Streptosporangium sp. NBC_01755: one gene and its partner. The protein of the gene in region 2 interacts with the protein of the main gene of each other region in a pairwise test. Links are inferred from orthologs where the notes say so. Each region holds a gene or a part of one and is shown on either strand. Other genes may lie near its edges. The genes, in order: OG884_RS21780 and rlmB.

What was found.
Region 1: the proteins of rlmB (region 2) and OG884_RS21780 interact in binary tests that used the Escherichia coli proteins (3 or more experiments, as listed by UniProt). The link is inferred for Streptosporangium sp. NBC_01755 from one-to-one orthologs.

The regions. Positions count from the first base shown.
Region 1 is NZ_CP109131.1:4,501,312-4,511,624, reverse strand. What follows is about bases 4,499-7,335. They hold OG884_RS21780 (NAD(P)H-hydrate dehydratase), read right to left. Parts: upstream 6,822-7,335; coding sequence 5,175-6,821; downstream 4,499-5,174. Other genes in these bases: OG884_RS21775 (holo-ACP synthase), read right to left, coding at 6,832-7,182; alr (alanine racemase), read right to left, coding at 4,499-5,178. In the rest of the region: rimI (ribosomal protein S18-alanine N-acetyltransferase), read right to left, coding at 1-249; tRNA (adenosine(37)-N6)-threonylcarbamoyltransferase complex dimerization subunit type 1 TsaB, read right to left, coding at 246-929; OG884_RS21805 (class F sortase), read right to left, coding at 1,049-1,603; OG884_RS21800 (hypothetical protein), read right to left, coding at 1,610-2,278; tRNA (adenosine(37)-N6)-threonylcarbamoyltransferase complex ATPase subunit type 1 TsaE, read right to left, coding at 2,448-2,945; OG884_RS21790 (alpha/beta fold hydrolase), read right to left, coding at 2,942-4,030; more of alr, read right to left, coding at 4,051-4,498; OG884_RS21770 (PhoX family protein), read right to left, coding at 7,347-8,762; glmS (glutamine--fructose-6-phosphate transaminase (isomerizing)), read right to left, coding at 8,941-10,313. UniProt on the Escherichia coli protein: Bifunctional enzyme that catalyzes the epimerization of the S- and R-forms of NAD(P)HX and the dehydration of the S-form of NAD(P)HX at the expense of ADP, which is converted to AMP.
Region 2 is NZ_CP109131.1:4,381,541-4,397,384, reverse strand. Bases 7,280-10,039 are described here. They hold rlmB (23S rRNA (guanosine(2251)-2'-O)-methyltransferase RlmB), read right to left. Parts: upstream 9,264-10,039; coding sequence 8,295-9,263; downstream 7,280-8,294. Other genes in these bases: cysS (cysteine--tRNA ligase), read right to left, coding at 9,287-10,039; OG884_RS21180 (hypothetical protein), read left to right, coding at 7,436-8,002; OG884_RS37555 (NBR1-Ig-like domain-containing protein), read right to left, coding at 7,280-7,349. In the rest of the region: OG884_RS21215 (energy-coupling factor ABC transporter ATP-binding protein), read right to left, coding at 10-750; cobalt ECF transporter T component CbiQ, read right to left, coding at 747-1,511; OG884_RS21205 (energy-coupling factor ABC transporter permease), read right to left, coding at 1,511-2,560; OG884_RS21200 (glycosyltransferase family 2 protein), read right to left, coding at 2,695-4,602; OG884_RS21195 (hypothetical protein), read right to left, coding at 4,867-5,823; OG884_RS21190 (hypothetical protein), read right to left, coding at 6,139-6,267; OG884_RS21185 (hypothetical protein), read right to left, coding at 6,468-6,812; more of OG884_RS37555, read right to left, coding at 7,035-7,279; more of cysS, read right to left, coding at 10,040-10,684; OG884_RS21160 (hypothetical protein), read left to right, coding at 10,880-12,271; OG884_RS21155 (GlsB/YeaQ/YmgE family stress response membrane protein), read right to left, coding at 12,812-13,078; ispF (2-C-methyl-D-erythritol 2,4-cyclodiphosphate synthase), read right to left, coding at 13,266-13,724; OG884_RS21145 (CarD family transcriptional regulator), read right to left, coding at 13,742-14,224; OG884_RS21140 (copper chaperone PCu(A)C), read left to right, coding at 14,486-15,064; OG884_RS21135 (response regulator transcription factor), read right to left, coding at 15,269-15,844. UniProt on the Escherichia coli protein: Specifically methylates the ribose of guanosine 2251 in 23S rRNA.

The DNA of each region.
Region 1 (10,313 bases), 120 kb from region 2 along the record:
GCTCCGGCGCCACTCGGCCAGGACGGCGATGGTCTGCACGTCGGCCTGGTCCCCCGCCGCGGCGAGGCCCGCGTAGCCGACGATCACCTCCTCGGCCAGGGCCACCACGTAGTGCCTGGTCCTCGGCTGGTCGTTGAGCTCGCCGCGGAGCATGCCCTCGCTCCAGGCGTCGGCGGGAAAGGTCTTGCGCTCGATCTCCATGACCGCGGGCAGGTCGTCGAAGGTCATCTGACGGAGCACCGTCGTCATGCGGAGACCTTCTTCGGCGCCGAGGGCACCCGGGCGTCGGGGCGGCGCAGGTAGATCGGGCGGGGCAGGCCGAGCACGGGGTGGGTGCCGCTCTCGACGACCGCGCGGACGCCCGGCTCGCCGAGTTGTTCGGCGGCCAGCGCGGCCAGCGCGCCCGCGTGGGGATACTCCGGCGCGTCCAGCAGCCGGGAGGCCCCGACGACCTCGGCGTACATCCGCGCGCCCGCACCGACCAGCGGGAGCTCCCCCGGCAGGTCCTGGGGCCGGTCCACCGCGGGGCCGGACAGCCGGGCGCGCATCTCCTGGTAGTGCCCCCAGAACACCTCCTTGCGCCGGGCGTCGGTGGCCACCAGGAACGGCTCGGTCAGCCCGCTGCCGTAGGCGATCGCGTCGAGCGTGCACACGCCGTACGCCGGGACGCCCAGTGACGTCGCGAGGGCCTGGGCGGTCACCAGTCCGACCCGGAGCCCGGTGTAGGGGCCGGGGCCGGAGCCCGCGACGACTGTGGTGACGTCGCGGAGCGAGGCTCCGGCCTCGCTCAGGACCGTCTCGATCGTGGGCACGAGCAGCTCGCCGTGGCGGCGCGCGTCGACCGTCGTCGACTCGGCGAGGACCCTCGCACCGTCGTGCAGCGCTGCTGTGACGGCGGGGGTTGCGGTGTCAAAGGCCAGGACCAGCACGAACAGTTAGCCTAGTCCTTCCCGGGAGGGCTCAGGAGCACTGCCCGCGTGGGGCGCGGGTGAGGGCCTGCTCGGCGGGTGGCCTGCCGCTCCCCCGTCCGAGCCCCAGGTGAGTGGGCTCAGGTCTTGACCAGGGTGGCGTAGACGATGAGGTTGTCGCGATATTCGTTGCTGTCCCAGTCGAAGGTCCCGCCGCAGGTGATGAGCCGCAGGCCGTCCTCAAGGTAGACCTTGTCGGCGGGGAACCGTTTCTTGCTGATCTGCTCGATCGTGTCCACCCGGTACTGGGCGACCTTGCCGTCGCTGCGCACCACCTTGATGACCTGTCCCTCCCTCATCTCCTTGAGCTTGTAGAAGACGGCGGGCGCGGTCTTGGTGTCCACGTGCCCGAGGATCACCGCGGAACCCTCGTCCCCGGGGACCGCGCTGTCCTTGACCCAGCCCGCACTGTTCGGCTTCTCGTACGGTGGCAGGTCGATCCGGCCGTCCGTCACACCGAGCTTCATCAGGGGCGCCTTGATACCCAGGGACGGGATGTCGATGCGGCTGGGCACGACCGAGGCGCGGGCCGGCGGCTTCTCCTCGCCGCCGCCCCTGCTGTTGAGTGCGACCACGACGGCACCGGTGACGACTCCGGCCAGGATGACCCTGGACCAGCGGGTGGAATCGGCCATCAGGGACTACGAGCGACGGCGACGCACGACCACGATGCCGATGCCGCCCGCCAGGCCGAGGGCGAGCAGGACGCCCGTCGTGCCGATCGGCGCGCCCGAGTCGGCGGGGCCTCCTGCCGCGGTGCCACCGCCGCCCGTGCCCGGCGCCTCGGTGCTGATGATCGTCCTGGTCGGCTTGGAAGTGGGCTTGGACGTCGAGGTGGAGCTCGGCTCGGTGTCGGACACGATCCTGAGGTTGGTCTTGCCTGTGTCGTTGGTCCCCTCGCACCTGGCGTTGACCTCGTAGACACCGGCGGCCGTGCCGTCGGCGACGGTGGCCTGACCGCGGACCCACGGGCGCGGCGTCGGGCTGGCGGTGTTCGCGGGAGCCGGTGTGGGCGTCGCGAGGATCGGGTCAAGGGTCACCGGGGTGCGGAAGATCCGGGATGACGCGGTGCCGCGGTGCTCGGGACCCCCTTGCGGGATCGGGCAGTTCGCCAGGACCCACACCTTCTGCCCGGCCTTGGCGCGGGCCGGCTGGAGCTGGACCTCGATGTCCTGCCGGCTGCTGCCGGAGTCAGGCGGGGCTGCCGTGGGCGTGCTCGTCGGGCTGCCCGAGTTGGCCTCCGCCGAGCACCCGGCAATCCCGAAAAGAACGATGGCTCCCGCAACCGCGACACGCTTGACGCTTGGCACCGTCGAACTCCACTTCGCCCTCCGGCCGACGACCCTCGCCCGGCACGATGTCCCACCTGTTCCCCATTAAACATGGGCAAACCCGCCAGAGTCGATCAACGCGCCCGACGATCTAGACCAATGGCTCGCAGTACCAGCGTGTCAGGATTTCCCCGTCCCCGTAGGCAAATCAGATGACACCTTCCCAACGCGGTCCGACCCCGCGCAGGGTCACGGTCCGTTCCTCGCCCGGCTCGCCGGACGCACCCCTGCCGATGAGGATCTCCAGCCGGTCGTCGGCGAGCCCCTCCACCAGGCCCTCGCCCCACTCCACGACGGTCACCGACTCCTCCAGCGAGGCGTCCAGGTCCAGGTCGTCGACCTCCAGGTCACCGCCGAGGCGGTAGGCGTCCACATGGACCAGCGCGGGACCGCCGGAGAGCGAGGGATGCACCCGGGCGATGACGAAGGTCGGCGAGGTGATCGGTCCGCGTACCTTGAGCCCTTCGGCGATCCCCTGCACCAGGGTCGTCTTGCCCGCGCCGAGCGGGCCCGACAGCACCGCCAGGTCTCCCGGCCGCAGCAGCGCGGCCAGCCTCTCGCCCAGCTCCCGCATCTCCTCGGCCGTCGCCACGATTCTCACCGCTGCGTCACTCCCGTCACCACTCGCACCCGTGTCCGAGCTCATCGGTCCTCGTCGCCCGCGTCGGCATCGGCATCGGCATCGGCGATCGCCCGCTTGAGCAGGTCGTGCAGCGCGTTGTTGACGACCGCCGGCCGCTCCAGATGGACCAGGTGCGAGCTCTCTGAGATCTCGGTGAACCGGGCGCTCGGCAGCGCCGCCGCCATCGCCTTGCTGTGTTCGACGGGGGTGAGCCAGTCCTTGTCGCCGACCATGATGGAGGTGGGCACCTCGTCCAGCACGCCCAGCGCGCTCAGCTTGTCGTGCGATATCAGCGCCGGGTAGAACTCGGCGATCACCTCGAAAGGGGTGGAACGGATCATCGACTCGACGAAGTCGACGACCGTGGGACTGACGTTCATGGAATCGCCGAAACCCAGGTGGCGCAGGGCCAGGAAGGCCACGTCATTGCCGACCTGGCGGCTCTTGTCGACCAGCGTGCCACCGCGCCTCAGGATCGACACCGTGCCCGGCGTGACCTTGTGCACCACCTTCGACAGCAGCGCGGGCAGGCCGAGGGAGATCTCGCCGAGCTTGCCGGGAGATGTGGAGATCAGCGCGACGCCCTTGATCTTGTCACCGAACAGCTCGGGGTGCCGGTCGGCCAGCGCCATGATCGTCATACCGCCCATGGAGTGGCCGACGAGCACGCACGGGCCCGGCACCAGGGCCTCGATGATCTCGGCCAGGTCGTCGCCGAGCCGGTCGATCGAGCAGTCTTTCGTCGGGATGCGCGGCGAGCGCCCATGGGAGCGCTGGTCCCACAGGACCAGGCGATAGGCGTCACTCAGGTCGCGCCGCTGGTAGTGCCAGGAGTCGAGGTTGAGCGTGTAGCCGTGGCAGAACACCACGGTCAGCGGAGCGTCCTGGACGCCGTCCACCTCGGCGTACAGCGGAACCCCGTCGGAGGTGGTGACCGTGGTGGGACGGCCCCGAAGCTCTCCCAGCGGCTCGCTCACCTCCAGGTCGGGGCGGAGTCTGATCCGGCCTACCGCATACCGCTTGGCGAGGGCCCCGGCGGCCACTCCCGCGGACGCGACACCGACGATCGCGCCCGCGATACCGACCTTGCGCCGTGTGGTAATACTCATGCGACCCCCTGAGCTGCCTTTCACCGGTAAACGCGTGGGACCCGCGAACCGATCCCGGTCACGATCTCATGCGTGATCGTGCCGAGAGAATCCGCCCATTCCTGGGCGGTCGGCTCACCTCGCGAACCGTCACCGAACAGGATCACCTCGTCGCCCTCCGCCAGCGGGTCGTCGCCCACATCGATCACGAACTGGTCCATGCAGACCCGGCCGGCGATCCGCCGCCTGCGGCCGCCCGCCAGCGCCTCCGCCAGGTTGGTGGCGTGCCTCGGGATCCCGTCCGCGTATCCGAGCGGGACAAGGCCGAGCGTGGTTTCCCGATCCGTGACGTACAGATGGCCGTACGACACACCCGACCCGGCGGGCACCCGCTTGACCAGCGCGATCCGCGCCATGAGCGTCATCACGGGGCGCAGCCCGAAGTCTCCGAGCTCGGGCACGGGACTCAGCCCGAAGGTCGCGATCCCGGGACGGACCATGTCGTAGTGTGCCTGCGGCAGCGTCAGGGTGGCCGCCGAGTTGGCGATGTGCCTGATGACGTGGGAGCCTCCGGCGCCCGCCTTCTCCGCGACGGCCAGCGCCTCGTCGAACACCATCAGCTGGGCCGCGATGGACGGATCTCCCGGAATGTCCGCGCTGGCGAGGTGGGACCAGAGCCCGGCGATCTCGACGGTCCCCTCGGCCTGTCGCCACAGCGCCCGATCGAGCAGGGCGGGCCACTCACCCGGTGTCGCACCGCCACGAGACATGCCGGTGTCGGCCTTCAGGTGCACCCTGGCCGTCCGGCCGGCCAGGGCCGCGGCGTCGGCGATCGTGTCGACCACCCCGGCGGAGCCCGCGGACAGCTCGATGTCGTGCTCGACCGCCTGCTCCAGGGGCTCACCGGGCGTGAGGATCCACGACAGGATCGGCGCGGTGATCCCGCCGGCCCGCAGCTGGAGGGCCTCGCGGACGTAGGCGGTGCCCAGCCGCCCCGCGCCGCCCTCCAGGCAGCCTCGCGCGGCGGGGACCAGCCCGTGCCCGTAGGCGTCGGCCTTGACCACTGCCATCATCTCGGCACCGGGAGCATGGCTCCCGAGCAGCGCCAGATTCTCGCGGATGGCCGAAAGGTCCACCCGTGCCTCGGCGGGAGTCATCGGGAAGCTCATCGTTCCAGTTTGGCAGGTGAGCGGCTCTGCCGGAGCCTGTTGACCAATGACCGCACCGTCTCCGGCAGGGCCTCGGCGACGTCGGAGGCGGCGAGAGGGCCTCGCCTACCGGCGATCCCGTGCAGGTAGGCGGCGCAGGAGGCCGCGTCATAGCCGCTCAGTCCGGCGGCCAGCAGCGCGCCCGCCAGCCCGGCCAGCACATCACCGGTACCGCCGGTCGCGAGCCAGGGACTTCCGGTGGGGTTGATCCTGACCGGCAGCCCTTTCCCGGCGACCAGCGTGGTCGAGCCCTTGAGCAGTACGGTCACGCCCAGCTCGGCCGCCGCCCGCCGTACGTTCTCCAGGCGCCGCGCCTCGATCAGCTCCCTCGGCACGTCCATCAGGCGGGAGAGCTCGCCGGCGTGCGGGGTGACCAGGACGGGCGCGTCGCGACGGAGCAGCCCCCGCTCCCGGGCCACCAGGGTCAGCGCGTCGGCGTCGACCAGCACGGGGACCTCGCTCGCCAGCACCGAGCGGGCGACGGCGTGTGCCTCTTCGCCGGTGCCGAGCCCGGGACCGAGCACCCACGCCTGCACACGCCCCACCTCCTCGACGCCCTCGCCCGGGGCGAGCGTGGTGATCACGGCCTCGGGCCAGCGGGCCCGCACCTGGGCCACCGGCTCGGCGCCCCCCGCGTAGCGGACCATGCCCACCCCCGCCCGCAGTGCCCCGCCCACCGCCAGCACCGCCGCACCGGTGTAGCGCTCGCTGCCCGCCGCGATCCCGACGACGCCCCGGCGGTACTTGTCGGAGGAGGCGCCGGGCCTGGGCAGCAGCGCGGCCACGTCGGCGTCCGTCAGCGCGGTCGCGTCGGGTTCCGGCAGGTGAGGGCCGAGGCCGATGTCGACGAGTTCCGCCCGGCCCGCGTGCTCGGCGCCGGGATCCACCAGCAACCCGGTCTTCCACGCCCCGAACGTGACCGTGGCGTCCGCGCGGACCGCCGCGCCCTCCACCCGGCCGCTGCTCGCGTCCACCCCGCTCGGTACGTCCACCGCGACGACCTCGCCCGGCGCGTCACTCGCGAGCCCGGCGAGAGTCGCGTAAGGCTCCCTGAGCACCCCGGCCCCGCCGATCCCGAGCATCCCGTCCACGATCAGGTCCGCCGCGTCGATCAGGCCGCGGACAGCCGTGCCCACCGGGCTCTCCCGGGGGGACTCCGCGTTCTCTCGGGGGGACTCCGCACTGTTTCGAGGGGACCCCGCGCTCTCCCGGGGTGACTCCGCGCTTTCTTGGGGGGACTCCGCGTTCTCCCGGGGGGACTCCGCACTGTTTCGGGGGACCGGCCGGCCGTCCGGGGCGGTCGCCCGGCCGCCCGCGCGGCGCAGGGCCTCCAGCCCCGCCTCGTGGACGCGCGTCCCCGCGATGATCGCGTCGACTCTGGCCCCCCTGGCGGCCAGGCGTGCCCCGGCGTAAAGGGCGTCGCCGCCGTTGTCCCCGCCGCCGACGAGCAGCACGACACGGGAGCCGTACACGCCGCCGAGCATCCTGGCGCAGACCGCCGCGAGCCCGGTGGCCGCCCTCTCCATCAGGGTGCCCTCGGGCAGGGTCGCCATCAGTGCCGCCTCGGCCGCCCTGATCTGGTCGGATGTGAACGCGGTCCGCATTCCACCGAATCTATCCCTCGGCGATCACGTAGGCGATGGCGACGCCCCCGTCGTGCGTCAGGGAGACGTGCCACCTGACCACGCCCAGGGCGAGAGCGACGTCCGCCACCCGGCCGGTCACCCGCAGCTCGGGCCGGCCGTGCTCGCCGATGAGCACCTCGGCGTCCAGGTGCCGCAGCCCGGGGGGCGCGCCCAGCGCCTTGGCGACGGCCTCCTTGGCCGCGAACCTGGCGGCCAGGGACTCCGTCGCCAGCGTGCTCTCGGCCGCGGTGAACAGGCGTCCCCGCAGCGCGGGTGTGCGCGCCAGCGTCGCCTCGAACCTGGCCACGTCCACGACGTCGACACCGATCCCAACGATCATTCCCCCAGGCTAGGGCCTACGGGGGCCGCATCGTCCTCACCCGGGCCGCGCACACGGCATGCCGTACTCCCGCGCGGAGCCTCGTTCTCCCTGGAATCAGGTTCATGAGGCCCGGCGCGGGAATCAGGTTCATGAGGCCCGGCGCGGGCATCGGTTCGCGGGTGTCAGAAGCCGCCGCGCCGCCAGGGGCCCCAGATGGCGAAGCTCATCCCCGCCGACGACTGGACGTTGACGTAGAGGGTGTGCCCGCCGGGGCCGAAGGTCGAGCCGGCGAACTCGGCACCCGAGTCGCCGGAGACGGGGGCCAGCCGGGAGAAGTCGAAGATCTCGCCACGGCTGGTGAGGCCGCGCAGGTAGTTGTCGCCCGGGCCGTCCTCACAGAGGACCAGCGTGCCCCGGGGGCTGGCGGTGACGTTGTCCGGCAGGTCGAGGGTGACCGAGCCCGGCGACTCGTAGACGAGCTTGAGCCGCCCGCTCCACGTCTCGTACGCCCACACCTGGCCGCGCCCCTTGCCGAAGCCGCTGGGCGGGGTGTCGCCGGACGCGGTCGCGCCGCCCTGCGTGGAGGTGAAGTAGATCGTGCCGTGGTGGTTGATCGCCCCCTCCAGCCGGGAGAAGAGCGCCGCTCCCTTGGCCCTGCCCTGGTTGCCGACCGCCTGGACGGCGACGTCGTTGGCGGGGGTGCCGATGAAGGCGGGGTCGGGGTCGTCGATGTCCACCCAGGTGGTCGCGTAGGTCGCACCCCTGGACTGACCGAGGGAGAGGTCCTTGCCCGGCGCGCCCCGCACCGCCAGCATCTGGAGCCTGCCGCCGTCGAGGATGCGACCGGCCCGGAGCGGGTTCTTCGGAGGCAGGTAGCGGTAGAAGCCGGAGGCGAACGCGAAGTTGTCCTCGGTGAGGTAGACGGCGCCGGTGAACGAGTCGAACGCGGCCGACTCGTGGGCGAACCGCCCGGCGCTCCTGATCGGCCCCGAGGCTCCGCCGTTGAGCGGAACCTCGAAGATGTAGCCGTGCTTCTGGGTGAGCTTGCCGTTGTCCTGGCCGGTGAAGTCGTTGCCCACGTCCGGCCCGTTGACCGTCTCCTCGCAGGTCACCCAGGCACCCCAGGGCATGGGGCCGCCGGAGCAGTTCATCTGGGTGCCGGTCAGGCTGGGGGCCGCGGAGATCACCTTGCCGTAGCGGGTGACCCTGAGCGTGGAGGTGCCGCCGCCCGCCACCGGGTCATAGGCCTTGGCCGGGTCGCCGAACGCACCGACCGGGCCGCTGACCTCGTGGTTGCGGACGAGGATCGCGGTGTTCGAGGGCCCGCGGAACGCGGCCATGCCGTCGTGCCGGGAGGGGACGACGGACCCGTCGCCGAACCTGTCCCCGGCGACGCTGAAGGAGGCGTAGCGGAAGCCGTCGGGCAGGTGGAGCCGGACCGTGCCGTCCCGCTCGTCGGCGACCGGCTTCAGCGGCCCGTACCCGCCTCCGGGGCGGGTCTCCCCGTTCAGCCCCGCCTGCGCGACGCCGGCGAACGGCCCGGCCACCCCTACCGCGGCCAGCGCACCGCTACCTGCGAGGAAACGACGACGATCCATCTTGCGACTCCCTGAGGTCCGGTGGATTCACGTCACGTTAATCCCTCCCTATTAGTCCGTTATATGGCATAAATCGACAATTAACCATGCAGGAAAGCGGGCAGCCCCTATTCCTACTTTTGCCCATCGGTAATCCATGGGGGTTGTCCACAGGCTGTGGACAACCCCCGTCCGGGCCTTACTCCACCGTGACCGACTTGGCGAGGTTGCGGGGCTGGTCGACGTCGTGCCCCTTGGCGGTGGCCAGCTCGCAGGCGAAGACCTGGAGCGGCACCGTGGCGACCAGCGGCTGGAGCAGGGTCGGCACGGCCGGGACGCGGATCAGCGTGTCGGCGTACCGCTCGACCACGTCATCGCCCTCCTCGGCGATGACGAGGGTCCTGGCGCCCCTGGCCCTGATCTCCTGGATATTGGACACGATCTTGTCGTGGATCACCCGCTGGCCGGACAGGGAGGGGACGACGACCACGACGGGGAGCCCCCTGTCGATCAGTGCGATCGGGCCGTGCTTGAGCTCCCCCGCCGCGAAGCCCTCGGCGTGCATGTACGCCAGTTCCTTGAGCTTCAGCGCTCCCTCCAGCGCGACGGGGAGGCCCACATGCCGCCCGAGGAAGAGCACGCACCGCTCATCGGCCAGCGACCTGGCCAGCGCGCGGACCGGCTCGACCGTCGAGAGGACCTCGCTCACCTTTGACGGCATCTCCGCCAGCCGGTCGACGATCTGGGTGATCTCGTCGCCGAACTTCGTGCCCCGGACCTGCGCGAGGTAGAGCGCCACCAGGTAGCAGGCCACCAGCTGGGTGAGGAACGCCTTGGTGGAGGCCACCGCGACCTCCGGGCCCGCGTGCGTGTAGAGGACGGCGTCGGACTCACGGGAGATCGTGGAGCCGTTCACGTTGCAGACCGCCAGCACCCGGGAGCGCTGCCCACGCGCGTGCCGTACCGCCATGAGCGTGTCCATCGTCTCGCCCGACTGGCTGATCACGATGACCAGCGTGTCCCGGGTGAGGATCGGGTCGCGGTAGCGGAACTCGCTGGCCACCTCGACCTCGCAGGGCAGCCGGGCCCAGTGCTCGATGGCGTACTTCGCGATGAGCCCGGCGTGGTAGGAGGTCCCGCAGGCCACCAATATGATCTTGTTGATGTCACGCAGCTCCTGGTCGGACAGGCGCATCTCGTCCAGCACCAGCAGGCCGTCCTGGCCGACCCTGCCGAGCAGCGTGTCGGCGACGGCCCTGGGCTGCTCGGCGATCTCCTTGAGCATGAAGTGGTCGTAGCCGTCCTTCTCGGCGGCCGAGGCGTCCCAGCCGACGTGGTAGTCACGCGTCTCGACCGGAGCCCCCTGGAAGTCGAAGACCGTGATCTTCGAGGGACGCAGCTCGACCACCTGGTCCTGCCCCAGCTCCACCGCCTCGCGCGTGTAGGCGATGAAGGCCGCCACGTCCGAGCCGAGGAAGTTCTCCCCTTCCCCCCTGCCGACCACCAGCGGCGAGTTACGCCGGGCCCCCACCACCACCTCGGGCTCGTCCACCGAGACCGCGAGCAGCGTGA
Region 2 (15,844 bases):
GCCCCGGGGTCAGGGGGCCGCGAAACCGTAGGGCAGTTCGAGCCGGTGGGCGGCGAGCAGGTCGGCATCGGCGAGGATCTTGCGGGTCGGCCCGTCCGCGGCGATGACTCCCCCGGAGAGGATGAGCGAGCGCTCGCACAGCTCCAGCGCGTAGGGCAGGTCGTGGGTGACCATCAGGACCGTCACGTCGAGCCCTCTGAGGATCTCGGCGAGCTCTCGGCGGGAGGCCGGGTCCAGGTTGGACGACGGCTCGTCGAGCACCAGGATCTCCGGCTCCATGGCCAGCACCGTCGCCACCGCGACCCGGCGGCGCTGGCCGAAGGACAGGTGGTGCGGCGGCCGGTCGATCGTCTCCAGCATGCCCACGCGCTCCAGCGCGTCCTTGACCCGGCGCTCCAGCTCCTCGCCCGTGATCCCCAGGTTGGCCGGGCCGAAGGCCACGTCCTCGCGGACGCTCGGCATGAAGAGCTGGTCGTCGGGGTCCTGGAAGACCAGTCCGACCCGCCTGCGGATCTCTTTGAGTGATCCCTTCCCTACCGGTAGCCCCGCTACGGCCACCGTGCCGTGGCCGGCGGTCAGGATGCCGTTGAGGTGCATCACCAGCGTGGTCTTGCCCGCGCCGTTCGGCCCGAGCAGCGCGACCCGCTCACCGCGCTCCACCCGGAAGTCCACACCGAACAGCGCCTGCGTACCGTCCGGGTACGCGTACGCCAGACGGCTCACCTCCAACGAGGGCGGCGGCGCGGTCATGCGACCCCCCAGCTCCCGAGCAGCACGGCGAGCGCCGCACCCGGCAACATACCGGCGACGAGCCACTGCCGCGACGCGACGGACAGATCCTGGATGACCGGCATCGAGCCGGTGTAGCCCCGGCTGAGCATGGCCAGGTGTACCCGCTCGCCCCGCTCGTACGAGCGGATGAACAGCGCACCCGCCGATCTGGCGATCACCTGGATGTGCCGCACGTCCCTGGCCACGAACCCGCGCGACTCCCGGGCCACCCGCATCCGGCGCATCTCCTCCAGGATCACGTCCATGTAGCGGAGCATGAACATGGCGATCTGCACCAGCATCGGCGGCAGCCTCAGGCGCTGGGCACCCAGCAGTATCAGCCGTGGCTCGGTGGTGGCCGCGAGCAGCACGCTCGCGACCACGCCCAGGGTCGCCTTGGCCAGGATGTTCCAGGCGGCCCACAGACCGGCGACACTGAGCGAGAGCCCCATGAACGTCACCCGCTCGCCGAACCCGATGAACGGGATGGCCAGCGCGAACACCACGAACGGCACCTCGACCACCATCCGCCGCAGCAGGAATCCCGCCGGGACACGCGCGGCCACCGCGACCGCGGCCAGGAGCACGGCGTACAGGCCGAAGGCCCAGAACCACTCACGTGGGGTGGCGACCACAACCAGGGCGAACCCGGCCACCGCCGCCAGCTTGCACTGGGGTGGCAGCCGGTGCACGAGCGTGTCGCCCGGCCGGTGGAGCCGATGGTGGTGGCCCGCCCCCACTAGACGGAGACCTTCCTGTCGCTGTCCTCGCCGCCCTCGGCGCTCTCGCCACGGCGGCGCACCGTGAAGAACAACCCGCCGCCGACGGCGAGGGTCACCCCGACGCCGATCAGACCGGCCACACCCACCGGAATGCCACCCACGTCCCCGTAGTCGGCGAGCGGCTGCTCACCCAGCGAGTGGTCGACCGCCTGTCCGCTGAAGCCCTTGTCCTCGGCGACGCGCTCCAGACCGTCGGGCGAGGAGGAGGCGTAGAAGCTGACCAGGCCCGCCAGCAGCGCCGCCACCGCGATACCGGCGGGCAGGAACCAGCCGGGACGGCGCGCGGCGACCGGTGCCGGGGACGCCGGAGACTCCGAGGTGACGGTCACGTCGCCGCCCGCGCCGCGCAGGATCAGCGGCGCGACGAGTTCCCTGGCGCCGTACACCAGGTCGGGCCGGATCGCCAGGACGGTGCTGACGGTGACCGCGGTGATCAGGCCCTCCCCGATGCCGATGAGCAGGTGCACGCCGCCCATGGCCGCGGCGACCGTGCCGATCTCGATGGGCGCGGTGCCGCCGATCCAGAACAGCAGGGTGAAAGTCAGCGCCGTGGCGGGCACCGAGAGCAGCGCCGCGACGAACGAGGCCGCCACCACTGCTCCCCTGCCCCGCACATTCAGGGTGATCAGGCGGAAGACGCCCCACCCGACCAGTACGGCGACGACGCCCATCAGCGTGATGTTGACGCCCAGCGCGGTCAGGCCGCCGTCGGCGAAGAAGAACGCCTGTACGAGGAGGACCACCGCCACGCACAACACCGCCGTATACGGACCGACGAGTATCGCTGCGAGAGCACCGCCAAGGAGGTGGCCGCTCGTGCCCGCGGCGACCGGGAAGTTGAGCATCTGGACGGCGAACACGAAGGCGGCGACCAGGCCTGCCATGGGGGCGGTGCGGTCGTCGAGTTCACGGCGGGCGCCGCGCAGGCAGACGGCCACGCCCGCAGCGGCGACCACTCCCGTCGACAACGACACCACCGCGTTGAAAAAGCCATCGGGTACGTGCACGACAAGCCTCCGAAGCGCGGATTTGACTCCACTTTAGGCCATGGGCTTGTACTTGCAAGCTAGTGGCATTAACGCCCGGAGAAGGTCTGGCGACTTCCGCATTGCACCGGGACTCGCGGCGGTCCCAGACGCCGTCAACACACGATGCGTCTGACGAAGGTCCGGGGGCCGAGGGTGCGGACCACGGTGCTGAGCCGCCCCTTGCCCGCCGTGGCGTAGGGCCTGACACTCCACCGGGTCGCGCCGCGCCACCAGGTGCGCGGCTGCTCGATCATCTCGGGCACCGCCTCGATCCTGAAGCGGGCGGGTGGTCCGCCCAGGTCCATCTCCAGGTAGGCGTCCCAGGTACCGGGACCCAGCCGGCCCATCGCCTGCCAGGCCGTGAACGTGCCGTCCTCGCCGACCGTGACCGGCTCACGCCGCTCCCGGCTCGACTCGCGCTCCCGCCAGACCAGATACCGCACCGCGTCCGCCGCCGGAGCGGCGGCACCCACGGTGACCTCACCGTGGAGCACCAGCCGGTGCCCCGCCACCCAGTGGGCACGCACCAGCCTCGCGCTGCCCGGCACCGCGACCACATGACCGCCGATGTCAAGGCTGAGGTTGCCGTAGGGGCGGGTGAAGTACGGCAGGGCGACGACGTCGCCGACCACTCGTGGCGCGGGCGGCACCGGAAGCGCGGTCGACCCGTCCCTGTCGGAGCCCAGGCGTGCGAGCCGGGGAACGCCCTCGAAGGCGACACCCACGTGAACATCCCAGATGCCGGAGGACAGACCGGTGACGTCGACGACCCCGGTGAACTCCGCACAGTCGCCCGTCACCGGGACCACGACCTCGTCCGAGGGACCGGTGCCCGCGTGCCGGCGCCGCAGCACCAGGGCGAGATCTCCGCCGACGATCTCCGGGCGGTCGTACCGCTCCAGCGTGCTCAGCGCCACCTTGCCGGAGATCGCCAGCCTTCCCTCCCGCTCCCAGCGGAGCGCGGTGAGCTCTCTGCGGACCGAGGCCGACTCGATGTGCGCCAGCCGCACCAGGCGGTCGATGTCCTCCAGCGCGGCGATCCTGCTCCGATCGATCGCGGGGAGCCGGTCGCGGACCCCGTCGGTCAGCCACCGCTCGCACATGTCGGCCACCTCGGCGGCGATCTCCTTACGCTCGGCCTCCCCTGCCTCCAGGAAGGGCCCGCCGAGGTGGCCGAAGGCATCCATCCGGAAGTGGCGCCGCAGGAGGTGGTCGCGGAGGTCTCCCGGCCGCACGTGAGCGAGCATCAACTCGATCGGCCGCCTGATCATCCGCAGCCAGGAGACCGGGTCGCGACTCCCCTGCCGCTGCATGATGCTGGTGCCGTCGGGCCGGGCGACCAGGTGGTAGCAGTCGTAGTCGGCGACCACCGAGATCACGTTCGCGTGGCAGTAGGCGTGGGTGGTGAAGACGACGTCCTCGCCCACCAGCAGCGTCTCGTCGAAACGGATGGCGTGCCGCTCCAGCATCTCCCTGCGGAACAGCTTGAAGCAGCTCAGGCTGTTGTAGACCGCGCTGTCACCGAGCGGCACCCGCTCGGCGTTCTCCCTGAACATCGAGATCGGCACCTTGCGATCATGACCGACGATCTTCCCGAGCACGATGTCCGAACCGTTGCGGTCGGCCATCGCGAGCATCCGCTCCAGCGCCTGAGGGCCGAGGTAGTCGTCCGCATCGCAGAAGAAGACGTACCTGCCGCGAGCGCGGGAGAGACCGACGTTGCGCGGGCGCCCCGCGCCGCCGGACGCCTCCTGCCGGACGACGCGGATCACACCGCGATGGCAGGAGGCGTACAGGTCGAGCAGCGCGGCACCGCCGTCGGTGGAACCGTCGTCGACCACCACCACCTCCAGGGCGACGCGCTGGATCAGCAGCGAGGTCAGACACCTGTCGAGATAGGGCCCGCAGTTGTGCAGGGGGACGATCACGGTGACGTCGACGTCGGACCGGATCGCCTCCTCTCGCGTGATATCGCAGCCGCCCCGCCCCGTGCGGACTCGCTGAAGAGTCGTTACCGCCACCGCCGCGCCCCTCGTCGGTCACTTTCCGCTTATCTAGCGTCTCAGTATGTGACGAAGGAGTGCCCGTACGGAGCAAATCCACAGGGTTGCCTCCCCGATCTGCCGGCACAGAAAGCCGAATCAGGGAGAAACCAGCCGGTTCACACCTCTTGCGGCCCCGTCGCACCGGAAGCCCTCGCCTCCCAGGAACACGCCCTCCCGGACGGCCGAACGCCTCAGGCACCCGGCAGACCTCCGTTGCCCTGCAACCGGACGATCCGCGCCCTAGACATCGCTGTCGGCCCGGTCGAGGTCGTCGCGATCACGGTCGGCGCGCTCACGCGGGGCCTGATCCGCCCCGGGCACCTGAGCCCGACGGCGGCGGTACAACAGCCAGGCGATGGCGTACAGCGCCAGCGCCACCGCGATCAGCGCCCCGAAGAGGTGAAGCGGGAGGATGAGGAAAGTGATGCTCTGCCGGGATGTCCCACCGATCCCGGAGACCGACACCGTCGCGTGACAGACGCACATGAACGGCGGATCCGCCCACCTGACGACGACGTCCCTGCCCTCTCCCCTGAGCACCGTGAAGTCGGGAAACGGCACCTCGTACCCGTTCACGTCGACCTTCAGCGCCCGGGGGCCGAAGAAGTCACGGTGAACGGTCCCGCGGTTCTCCACGGTGGCGGTGAAGTCGACGGGACCGCCCGTCGGGAAGGCGACGGAGGCACGGAACCCGTCGATACGCACGGACGTGTCGATCGGCCCCGGCACCGTGATGTAAATCGGTGTTCCGATCGCCCGGTTCAGCGAGATGTTGCCCCCACCGGCTCCGGCCGGGGTGACGAAGAGCAGGGCCACCTGGTGCTCACCGTGCTCGGGCTCCGGAGGGGGATCGATCAGTACGCTGACGCTCCGCTCCCCACCGGGGGCGAGATGGAATCTCGCCGGCCTGGCCTTGAGCCACGCGACGGCCGAGTGGGGAGCGTCATGCTCGAAGAGCATCTTGCCGGACCCGTCCATGGTGAAGTTCGTCCTGTCGACGACGATGTCGACAGGCAACCGACCCCCGTTGATCACATGGAACGACTGGTGCTCGTCGATCTCCTCCGGTGGGACGACCAACCGTGCCGGACTCACCGTCAGCGAGAAGTCCGGATCCCCAGCCGCGCCGGACACCCCGGAAGCCTCCGGCCCCACCGCCAACGCCACGCCCCCGGCCAGCAAGGACGCCGCGATCACACGCCGAAGCCTCCCGGCCACCGCGCAGCCTCCTCATTCTCATGATCGAAATTCTCACGGTCGAACCGAGCGGCCCCGCGCGACCAACGGGTGGGTCTACAAGGTGGCGGCGATCGGCACAGAGACCCTCCAAGATCCTTTTTGCGCATAGTAGTCATCGTGTAACAGAAAGTGCAAGCTCCCGGGAAGACGTGTCGCCACTATCGGACTCTCCGGATTCCCGGTCACGCATCAGGTCGAAAGCACGCCGCAGTCCGGCGGCCACGCGACCGGCACGGAGAAGCGCGAAGACCCGCGGAACGATGAAAGGCCGGGTCAACCCGGAAACGGGTTGACCCGGCCTTTCATATACGAGCCGACGAACTGGGTGAGGAGTGCGCGGCCCTGGTCGTCGATGATCACGCCTGCCACGCTGACGGAGTGCTGCGTGTTGTGGTGATCCATCGGATGTCCTCAAAAGGACGCGACCGCCAGGGCGGCGTCGTGATACCCGGAGATCCCGTCATCGGCTGCCGTACGCCACCTCCGTGGACGCGACCCGGTGAGCGCCACCCCCGGACGGGGGCGTATAACGCGCGCCGCGTCCGCCGGTCAGAGCGGCCGGGCTTCACCGCGAGGAGCGCGCCCTGCGAGGCCAGGTGAAGTCAGCCGATCTGGAAGTAGGGGTTGCGGGCCTTGAAGGTGCACTCGCCCACGAACTTGACCGTCTTGCCGGGTGCGACCTTCTTCCACCCGGTGTTGTACAGCTTCGAGCCGTTGCCGATCGCGTTGACACACCAGTACATCAGACGCGCCTTACCGGTCGCGTTGCCCCTGTTCTTGCATTTTCCCCAAACAGTGGTGTTTCCGGTTCCGGGGGCGTTGCACGTCACCTTCGCGGCCATGATCGTGGACGCGCCCGTCTCTGCGGCCTGGGCGACTCCGCCGAACGGCACCAGCACGGCAAACGCATCTGCGACGACGGCCAGCGAACCAATTACCTTGATCATATTTGATTTCCCCTCGTGAACGGATTACGGCGCTTCGCGTGGGCGAATTGCAGCGCTTCGCGATCCAGAAAGCGCTCCGTGTAGCGCCGGTCGATATCCCGCTGATACGAAATGCCGGGATGTCGACCATGGTGGCATGCAGGCCGCCAGCCAACCAAGAAATCTTTGTCCGCAGTCCGTCCAAGGCTGCCACTTAGATTTTTGGACAAATGAATCCGCAGGTCAGGACTGTCCTACCTGGACACTCAGGAGGACTGGACGCTTGAGTGTTAACGGTGTCCGCCCCCGCGCGCCGATCACCTTGCAGTAAACGTGGTGCTTTCCAGGTTCGCTCGGAGCCCGCACCCACACCGCGATGGCCGCTTTCCGGCCGGGCGCTGACAGCGGTATTTTCATCGCTTCGGATGATCGGCACGGCCAGGCGTTCACACGATTCGTACATCCATCCTCCCAGGGCACCGTCCCGATATCGAGAATTCTCCATGCCTTCTTGGGAGAAGAGCCCTGCCATACCTTTGAACCGTCCTGATACGCGATACAACCACGAACTCAGAATCATCGCCGGCGCGGACCCGGGCATACGAGGCCTCGGAGCGCAGTCAGCCGATCTTGGCGCCGTACACGTGGCCGATCGTCATTACCAATCGTCGCGAGGACACCGAGTCGACGCCAAGAACGAGGTCCTGCTGGAGGCCAAGGCGTCGGAGGACCCCGCGGTGCGTGCCTCGGTGCGCGGCCAGCGGGTCACCGGGCCGACGACCAAGCAGCGCATCCGGGCAACGCCGCGCTCGGCGCTGAGCGACGCCGTCGTTGAGGGTCTGATCACCGAGAACGTGGCCAAGCTGGTCAAGCTGGAGACCACCAAGAGGCCGAAGGGCCTGGTCTGGACGAAGGAACGCGTGGCCGCCTGGACGGTGCCTAACGAGCGTGCACTGAAGAAAGCGACGGAGGAGGCCACAGGGCGCCGCGTGGACGCTTTTGAGGTCTGGGCGTCGGCGCCCCGGCCGAGCAAGGTCATGGTGTGGACGCCCGCCCAACTCGGGGCGTTCCTCGGCGCCGTGATGAGTCACCGGCTGTATGCCCGGTTTCGCCTGATCGTGTTCGCGGGCCTGCGCCGGGGCGAGTCGTGCGGCTGCCGCTGGACAGACCTCCGCGTCGATCATGCCCGAGGTGGCACGCGAGGCGGCTGAGATGATCGCCGCGCTGGTCCCCCGGAAGGCCGGGGTTGGGGAGGCGTCCCCGACCGTTGGCCCCCCTTTGGCCCCCCTGAAGAGGCGGATCGGACCAACAGTTCTGGGGAAAAGGAAGGACCCCCAGGTCACTGGGGGTCCTATGCGAGCCGACGAGGGGAATCGAACCCCTGACCTACAGTTTACAAGACTGTCGCTCTGCCGATTGAGCTACGTCGGCATGGCCGCCAGACGAGTGTAGTCGGATTACCTGCCGCACGTCACCGAGGTACGCCACGACAATTGCGAACCGTCAGGAACGGCGGTGGCGGGCCACCTCGTAGAGGGCGATGCCGGCGGCGACGCCCGCGTTGAGGGATTCGGCCGCGGCGTTCATCGGGATGCGGACGACCAGGTCGCATGACTCTCGGACCAGGCGGGACAGGCCTTTGCCCTCTGAGCCCACGACGACGACCAGCGGGCCGTCGAGGAGATTCGCCTCGCCGATGTCGACCTTGCCCTCGCCGTCCAGGCCGATCACGAACAGACCCGCCTCGCGGTACTCCCGCAGGGTGGCGGTGAGGTTGGCGGCGCGGGCGACCGGCAGGGTGGCCAGCGTGCCCGCCGAGGTCTTCCAGGCACCACCGGTGACCCCGGCCGAGCGGCGGGAGGGGATGACCAGGCCGTGGGCGCCGAAGGCGGTGGCCGAGCGGGCGATGGCGCCCAGGTTACGGGGGTCGGTGACACTGTCGAGGGCGACGATCAACGGGACCTCCGCGGCCTCCTGTGCGCCGCGGACCAGATCGTTGGGGTGGGCGTAGTCGTACGCCGGGATCTGCAGGGCGATGCCCTGGTGGATCCCCCCCTCGGTGAGTCGGTCCAGCTTCTCCCGCCCGACCTCCAGCATCGCGATGCCGCGGTCGGCGGCGATACGGACCGACTCCCTGACGCGGTCGTCGTTGTCGATGCGCAGGGCCACGTAGAGCGTGCTGGCCGGAACCCCGGCCCGCAGCGCCTCGACCACGGGGTTGCGCCCGCCGATGTGCTCGGGCGCGTCATCGCTCCGCCTCGCGCGAACCGGGGTGCGCGGGGAGGAAGTCCTGCCGGTCTTCTCCTCGCGCTCGATCCGCTCGGTGCGCGACTTGTCCTTGTGCCAGTGCCGCATGTGCGCCGGCGGGGTGGCCCCCCTGCCCTCCAGGCCTCGGCGGACGTTGCCGCCCGTGCCCTTGGTCGGACTCTTCTTCTTCGCGGGTCGCCCGGACCCTTTACCCCCACCAGCCATGGTCTATAGCGTACGGCCTGGTTTTAGCGCGAGAGTTCCCAGCGGGTGCCCTGGGGGGTGTCCTCGACGTGAATCCCGGCACGGGAAAGCTGGTCACGGATGCTGTCGGCCGCCGCGAAGTCCTTGCGCGCCCGCGCCGCCTGCCGCTGTTCCAGGGCGACGGCGACCAGCGCGTCGACGGTCGCCCGCATGCCGGTCTCGCCGCCCGTGGAACGCCACTGCTCCGAACGCGGGTCGAGGCCGAGGACGTCGAGCATGTTCTGCGTCTCGGCGAGCAGCCTGGCGACCTGCTCCTTGTTTCCCTGGGCGAGCGCGACGTTGCCCTCGCGGACCACCTCGTGCACCACGGCGAGCGCCTGGGGGGTGCCCAGGTCGTCGTCGAGGGCCTCGGAGAAGGCCACCGGGAGCGGCGCGTGCGCGTCGACGTCGTGGATGACCTCGGCCGCGCGGGTGACGAAGCCCTCGATGCGCTGGTAGGCCGTGGCGGCCTCGAACAGGGCCTCCTCGGAGTATTCGATCGGGGAGCGGTAGTGCGGGGCCGCCAGGTAGTAGCGGAGCTCGACCGGGCGGACCTTCTTGGTGACCTCGGGGACCAGCAGGGAGTTACCGAGCGACTTGCTCATCTTCTCCGCGCCGATCTTGAGCATGCCGTTGTGCATCCAGTAGCGGGCGAAGCCGTCGCCGGCCGCCTGGGACTGGGTCAGCTCGTTCTCGTGATGCGGGAAGATCAGGTCGACGCCGCCGCCGTGGATGTCGAAGGTCGAGCCGAGATACTTCGTCGCCATGGCCGAGCACTCCAGGTGCCAGCCGGGGCGGCCTCGGCCCCACGGGGTCGGCCAGGTCGGCTCACCGGGCTTCTCGCCCTTCCAGAGCGCGAAGTCACGCGGGTCGCGCTTGCAGGAGTCGGTCTCGGTGTCGCCCGCGGCCCGCATGTTCTGAAGCTTCTGGTTGGAGAGCGAGCCGTACCGGTCGGCGTAGGACATGACGTCGAAGTAGACGTCGCCGCCGGAGGCATAGGCGTGGCCGGCGGCGATCAGCCGGTCCATCAGCTCGATCATCTCGGGCACGTGGCCGGTGGCCCGCGGCTCCACCGTCGGGGGCAGGCAGCCCAGCACCTCGTAGGCCCAGGTGAAGGCCCTCTGGTTGCGCTCGGCGACGGCGAACCACGGCACGTTCTCCGCCGCCGCAACCCTGATGATCTTGTCATCGATGTCGGTGACGTTGCGGCAGAAGGTCACCTCGTAGCCCGACCTGATCATCCAGCGGCGGAGCACGTCGAAGTTGACGCCTGAGCGGATGTGCCCGATGTGCGGGGGAGCCTGCACGGTGGCACCACACAGGTAGATCGAGGCCCGGCCGGGTTCGACCGGGACAAATTCGCGGACGGTGCGTACGCTGGTGTCGTATAGCTGCAGGCTCACGAGGGCAAGGCTAATGCCTCACCTCCCCTCACAAGCCAGGTTGCGGGACGTTGAAGACACCCGCTAGAGGATTTTCTGACCATTGGCGGCGAATGTCGCCCGGTCGGCTCACCTGAAGAGCACCTCGGCAGAAGACATATTCGAGGGTGATCAAGACGATCATGCCGGGTGTCGATTCTGTAGGCTCGAAGAGCCATGGACGCCAAATCCCCCGCGGCGGCAGCCTCGCTCTCCCGCCCGTCACCGCCCCTGACCACCGCCGCCGAACCGAGCAGGACGGCCGTCGCCCTGCGCCGCACCGGGATCGCCATCGCCGGAGTCGGCGTGACCGCCCTCACCGCCGCGGCCTGCGTGCTCTCCTTCGAGGACCTGCGAGCCCTCGCCCTGGCGGGCAGGGCACCCGCCGGCCTCGCGTATCTCTACCCCGCCGCCTTCGACGCGCTGCTCGTCGTCGCGATGATCGGCGTGTTGCTGCTGAGAGGCGGGTGGTGGCCGGTACGGCTGCAGGCGGGTGTGATCCTGACGCTGCTGTTCGCCGGCGCGACCACCGCCGAGGTGGCCACCGCCATGCGGATGGCGGTGGACGAGCAGCGAGCGGCCGTCGTGGTCGCCGTCGCCCCCTGGGTGATGCTGATCCTGGCTCTCTGGCTCTGGCTCCTGCTGATCAAGCACGCCGCCGCCAGGCGTGCCGCGACCGACGCGGCCCTGGTCGGCCGGCCCGCCTCAGGGCATGACATCGTGCCGTTCCCCGAGGCGGGCCGACCGTCCTCGGAGCATCCGGGCGTGCCCGCCCCCGAGGAGCGGCGGCAGGGGCCGGGCCACCCCGGGCAGTTGGTGCACCACCCCGCGGCCGAGATCATGCTCGACCCGCATGCCGCCCCTCCCCTGGAGACGGCCCCACACCATGATCTCCCGACGGGAGAACCGGTGGTCGGTCCTACCGCGGCGCCGGAGACCCCCGAGATCACCGATGTCCCGCAGAGCCCTCCGCTCCCGCGAAGGCCCACGGCTCCCCGGCCGGGAAAGCCGATGCGCTGGGGTGACCTGATCCGCCCCCGCCAGGGCGATCTGCTCGTTCATCCGCCTCGTTCCGACGTACGAGTGACCGAGGAGGAGCCCGGGAGCGGAGGCAGGATCAGCGAGCGGGTGGAGACCTGGGACACCGACGCCGGTGTCCCGCGGGAGCGGGGGTCCCGGGCGAGCGAACCCGGTACGGCCGAGGCCGGCCCACCCGACACGACCCGACACGGCACGACCCCACGCGACACGACACGACGCGACACGACCCCACGCGACGCAGACGAGGTGAGCGAGCGCGACGCCGACACCCAGCCGATCCTCGCCGTGAAGGACCGGGCGGCGAACGTAACGCCCGGCAGGAGGACCGCCGGGACGGCGGCGAAAGCGTCCACGGCGGCAGGAAAGGCGGATGTCACGGACGGCGAAGCGGGTGACTCGCCCGCACACGGCGCCGAGGCCGCGGAGACCGGGGAGACCGGGGAGGAGGCCCAGGCGCGCGAGGAGGACGGCATCGCGGCCCCGCCCTCCGGGCGGATGCGCAGCACGCCCGTCCCGCCCGGTGAGTGAGGGAAGAGAGCTTAACCGGGCCCGCATACCCCCTTGACCGGATCCGGGGAACGAAGCGGGCCGTGACGAAGTGCTGACGCACCTGCCGCTCCATGTGGCGGACCTGATCCGCCGCCAGCCGTCCGTCGAGCACGAGACGAGCCTGGGCCGGATGTTCAGGCCGCCCGGCGATCCACCTGTCAGACCCTGGAGCGCTTGAGACCGGCGACCAGGCCGACACCGACGACGGCCGGACCCACCTGCATGATGAGTTCGATCCGGTCGATCCCATCCGTGGTGGCAGCGCCGAGAACCTGGGCGATGGCGGTGCCGATGAGCGCCGCGACAATGCCGACGACGACGGTGAGGATCCATCCGATCGCCTGCCTACCGGGAAGTCAAGGGACGACCGATGGCACCGATGACAGCGCCGATGACGATTGCTCCAAGAATGGACTCAATAGTCATCACAACCTCCCCGTGAGGGTGAGACCTTCACTCTCAACAGGGAGGTGGCCACCCCCTATGTCATGGATATTCCAGCGACCGGTAAAAATTCCGTCAGTGCGACTTCCTCGCCTGCATCTGAACGACGAGGAGCACTCCGATTACGGCGAGCGCGAGTTGGATGAGGTGCTCCCACCAATTGATCCCCCGCGTGTTGGTCAGGCCGACCGAGGCGGCGATGGCGGTGCCGATAAGCGCCGCGATGATGCCGACGATGAGCGTCAGGCCGATGCTCAGGTTCTGGCGCCCCGGAAGGATGAGGCGTGCCAGCGCGCCGATGACGGCGCCAATGATGATTGCGGAGACAATCGATCCGATCATGTCCGGCTCCCCCTGTCACGAGACACAGTCATCAGGGAGTTACCCAGCGCACTCATAGATCATCCCAAAAAGGGGTGGCCCGTACCGCGCCAGGAAACGGGCCACCACCTCGATATGGATTGACGGGCATTCCGCGCCGCCCGCCGGAACGTTTCCACGTTCCGCATGAGAAGACGTCTGACAACCGCTACAGGTTCACCACGATCGCGGTCGCAATGGCCGCGACGCCCTCGCCTCGGCCGGTGAGGCCCAGCCCGTCGGTCGTGGTGGCGCTGACGCTCACCGGGGCGCCCACGGCCGCGCTGAGAGCCTTCTCGGCCTCGATGCGGCGGGGGGCCATCTTGGGCCGGTTGCCGATCACCTGGACGGCCACGTTGCCGATCTCGAAGCCCGCGGCCCTCACCTTGCGTGCGGTCTCCTCCAGCAGGGCGGCACCCGAGGCACCTGCCCAGCGAGGATCGGACGTGCCGAACAGGCCCCCGAGGTCACCGAGACCGGCCGCGGACAGCAGCGCGTCACAGGCCGCATGGGCCGCGGCATCACCGTCGGAGTGCCCGGCCAGGCCGGTCTCGCCGGGCCAGTGCAGGCCGGCGAGATGAAGATCGCGGCCAGAAGCGAACGGGTGAACGTCGACCCCGACGCCCACCCGTGGAAATGTCTTGCTCAGGAGTTGAGAACCTCGTCCAGCAGGGCCTCGGCCTTATCCTCATTGGTCTTTTCCGCGAGTGCGAGCTCGCTGACGAGGATCTGCCTGGCCTTGGCCAGCATTCGCTTCTCTCCCGCGGAAAGTCCGCGCTCCCTGTCTCGTCGCCACAGGTCGCGAACAACCTCCGCGACCTTGTTGACATCACCGGACGCCAACTTCTCAAGGTTCGCCTTGTAGCGGCGGGACCAGTTCGTGGGCTCTTCGGTGTGAGGCATTCGAAGCACGTCGAAAACGCGCTCAAGGCCCTCTTGTCCGACTACGTCGCGAACACCCACGAGTTCGGCGTTGTCAGCCGGCACCTGGACGGTAAGGTCGCCCTTGTCGACCTTGAGAACCAGGTAGGTCCTTTCCTCACCTTTGATGGTTCGGGTCGTGATCGCCTCGATCCGAGCAGCCCCATGGTGGGGGTAGACGACAGTGTCGCCGACCTGGAAAGTCATGTGACAAGTACCCCTTCCGCTGTACTCAAGAGTACCACGTATCCACAGCCTCCCGGAACAGTGAAATCACCATAACTGCAGGTCAAAGCCGCGTCTTATGACTTGACAAGTGCTCAAGTGTGTGAATCAAGGGGGCAAAAAGCACTTATGACCTGCGTTCCCCACCTCCGGATGATCAGGCGGGGCGCGGGGAAACCCGGTAAACGTCGCCGATAGGGTTGGCCCTGCCCTACCTCATGCGTGACAAGGAGAACTCGCACCGTGACCCGCAACAGCCGTCACCGGGCGATCGCCGCCGCCGCGTTCCTCGCAGCCGCCCTGACTCTGACCGGCTGTGGCGCCGGATCCGACGCGATCACCAACATGCCCTACTCGCCGACCGAGGCCCTGTCGGTCAAGACAAAGGAGGGCATCGACATCTCCCAGGCCTTCTTCCTTGGCCCCGACTCCGGCGGGACGCTACCGGCGGGTGCGGCCACGCCGCTCTACCTGTCCCTGGTCAACACCAACGGCCCCGACGAGCTCGTCGGTCTCGGCGTCGACCCGGCCCTCGGCACGGCGAAGGTGAGCGCGCCCGTACCGCTCCCCCAGAACCAGCTGGTGAGCGTCGGCAAGCCGACTCCCACGATCCTGATCGAGGGGCTGAAGAAGCCGCTCAGGGGCGGCGAGGCCATCCCGGTGCAGCTACAGTTCGCCAACGCGGGAGTCGTGCAGCTCACGATCCCGGTCATCACCCGCAGCCGCGAGTTCACCGCCTACCCGCAGGTTCCCGGCGCCTCCGCGGCTCCCACGCCGACCCCCACCCCCTCCGCCTCCGCCGAGGAGGGGCACGGCCACTGACCCGCTCCCCGCTGATCTCACCGTGGCGGGACGGCGGCGGGCGACCGCGACGAACGGCCGCGGTGAGCCGGGGAAACCGGATTCCCGGGAGCCGGTCACCGGACACGGACCGGCCCCGGTGGCCGCCTCCGGACACGCCGAGGGGTCGTACGGCGCGGGCACGCCGTACGACCCCTCGGACCGTCCGGAGGCGAGCGTGGAGGCTCAGGCCTCCACGGGGTCGAACTTGTAGCCCAGACCCCGGACCGTGAGAATGCAGCGCGGGTTGGACGGATCGGACTCGACCTTGGCCCGCAGCCGCTTGACGTGCACGTCCAGGGTCTTGGTGTCGCCCACGTAGTCGGCGCCCCAGACCCGGTCGATGAGCTGGCCCCGGGTGAGCACCCGCCCGGCGTTGCGCAGCAGTACCTCCAGCAGCTCGAACTCCTTCAGGGGCAGCTGCACCGGCTCGCCCCGCACGGCGACGATGTGGCGGTCGACGTCCATGCGGACCGGCCCGGCGGCCAGCACCGCCGACTCCAGTTCCTCCACGTCGCCCTGGCGGCGCAGCACCGCGCGGATGCGGGCCACCAGTTCCCTGGAGGAGAAGGGCTTGGTGACGTAGTCGTCGGCGCCGAGCTCCAGCCCGACGACCTTGTCGATCTCGCTGTCCTTGGCGGTCAGCATGATGACGGGCACATTGGAGCGCTGGCGGAGCGAGCGGCAGACCTCCGTCCCGGGCAGGCCGGGAAGCATCAGGTCGAGTAGCACCAGGTCGGCGCCGTTGCGGTCGAAGGTCTC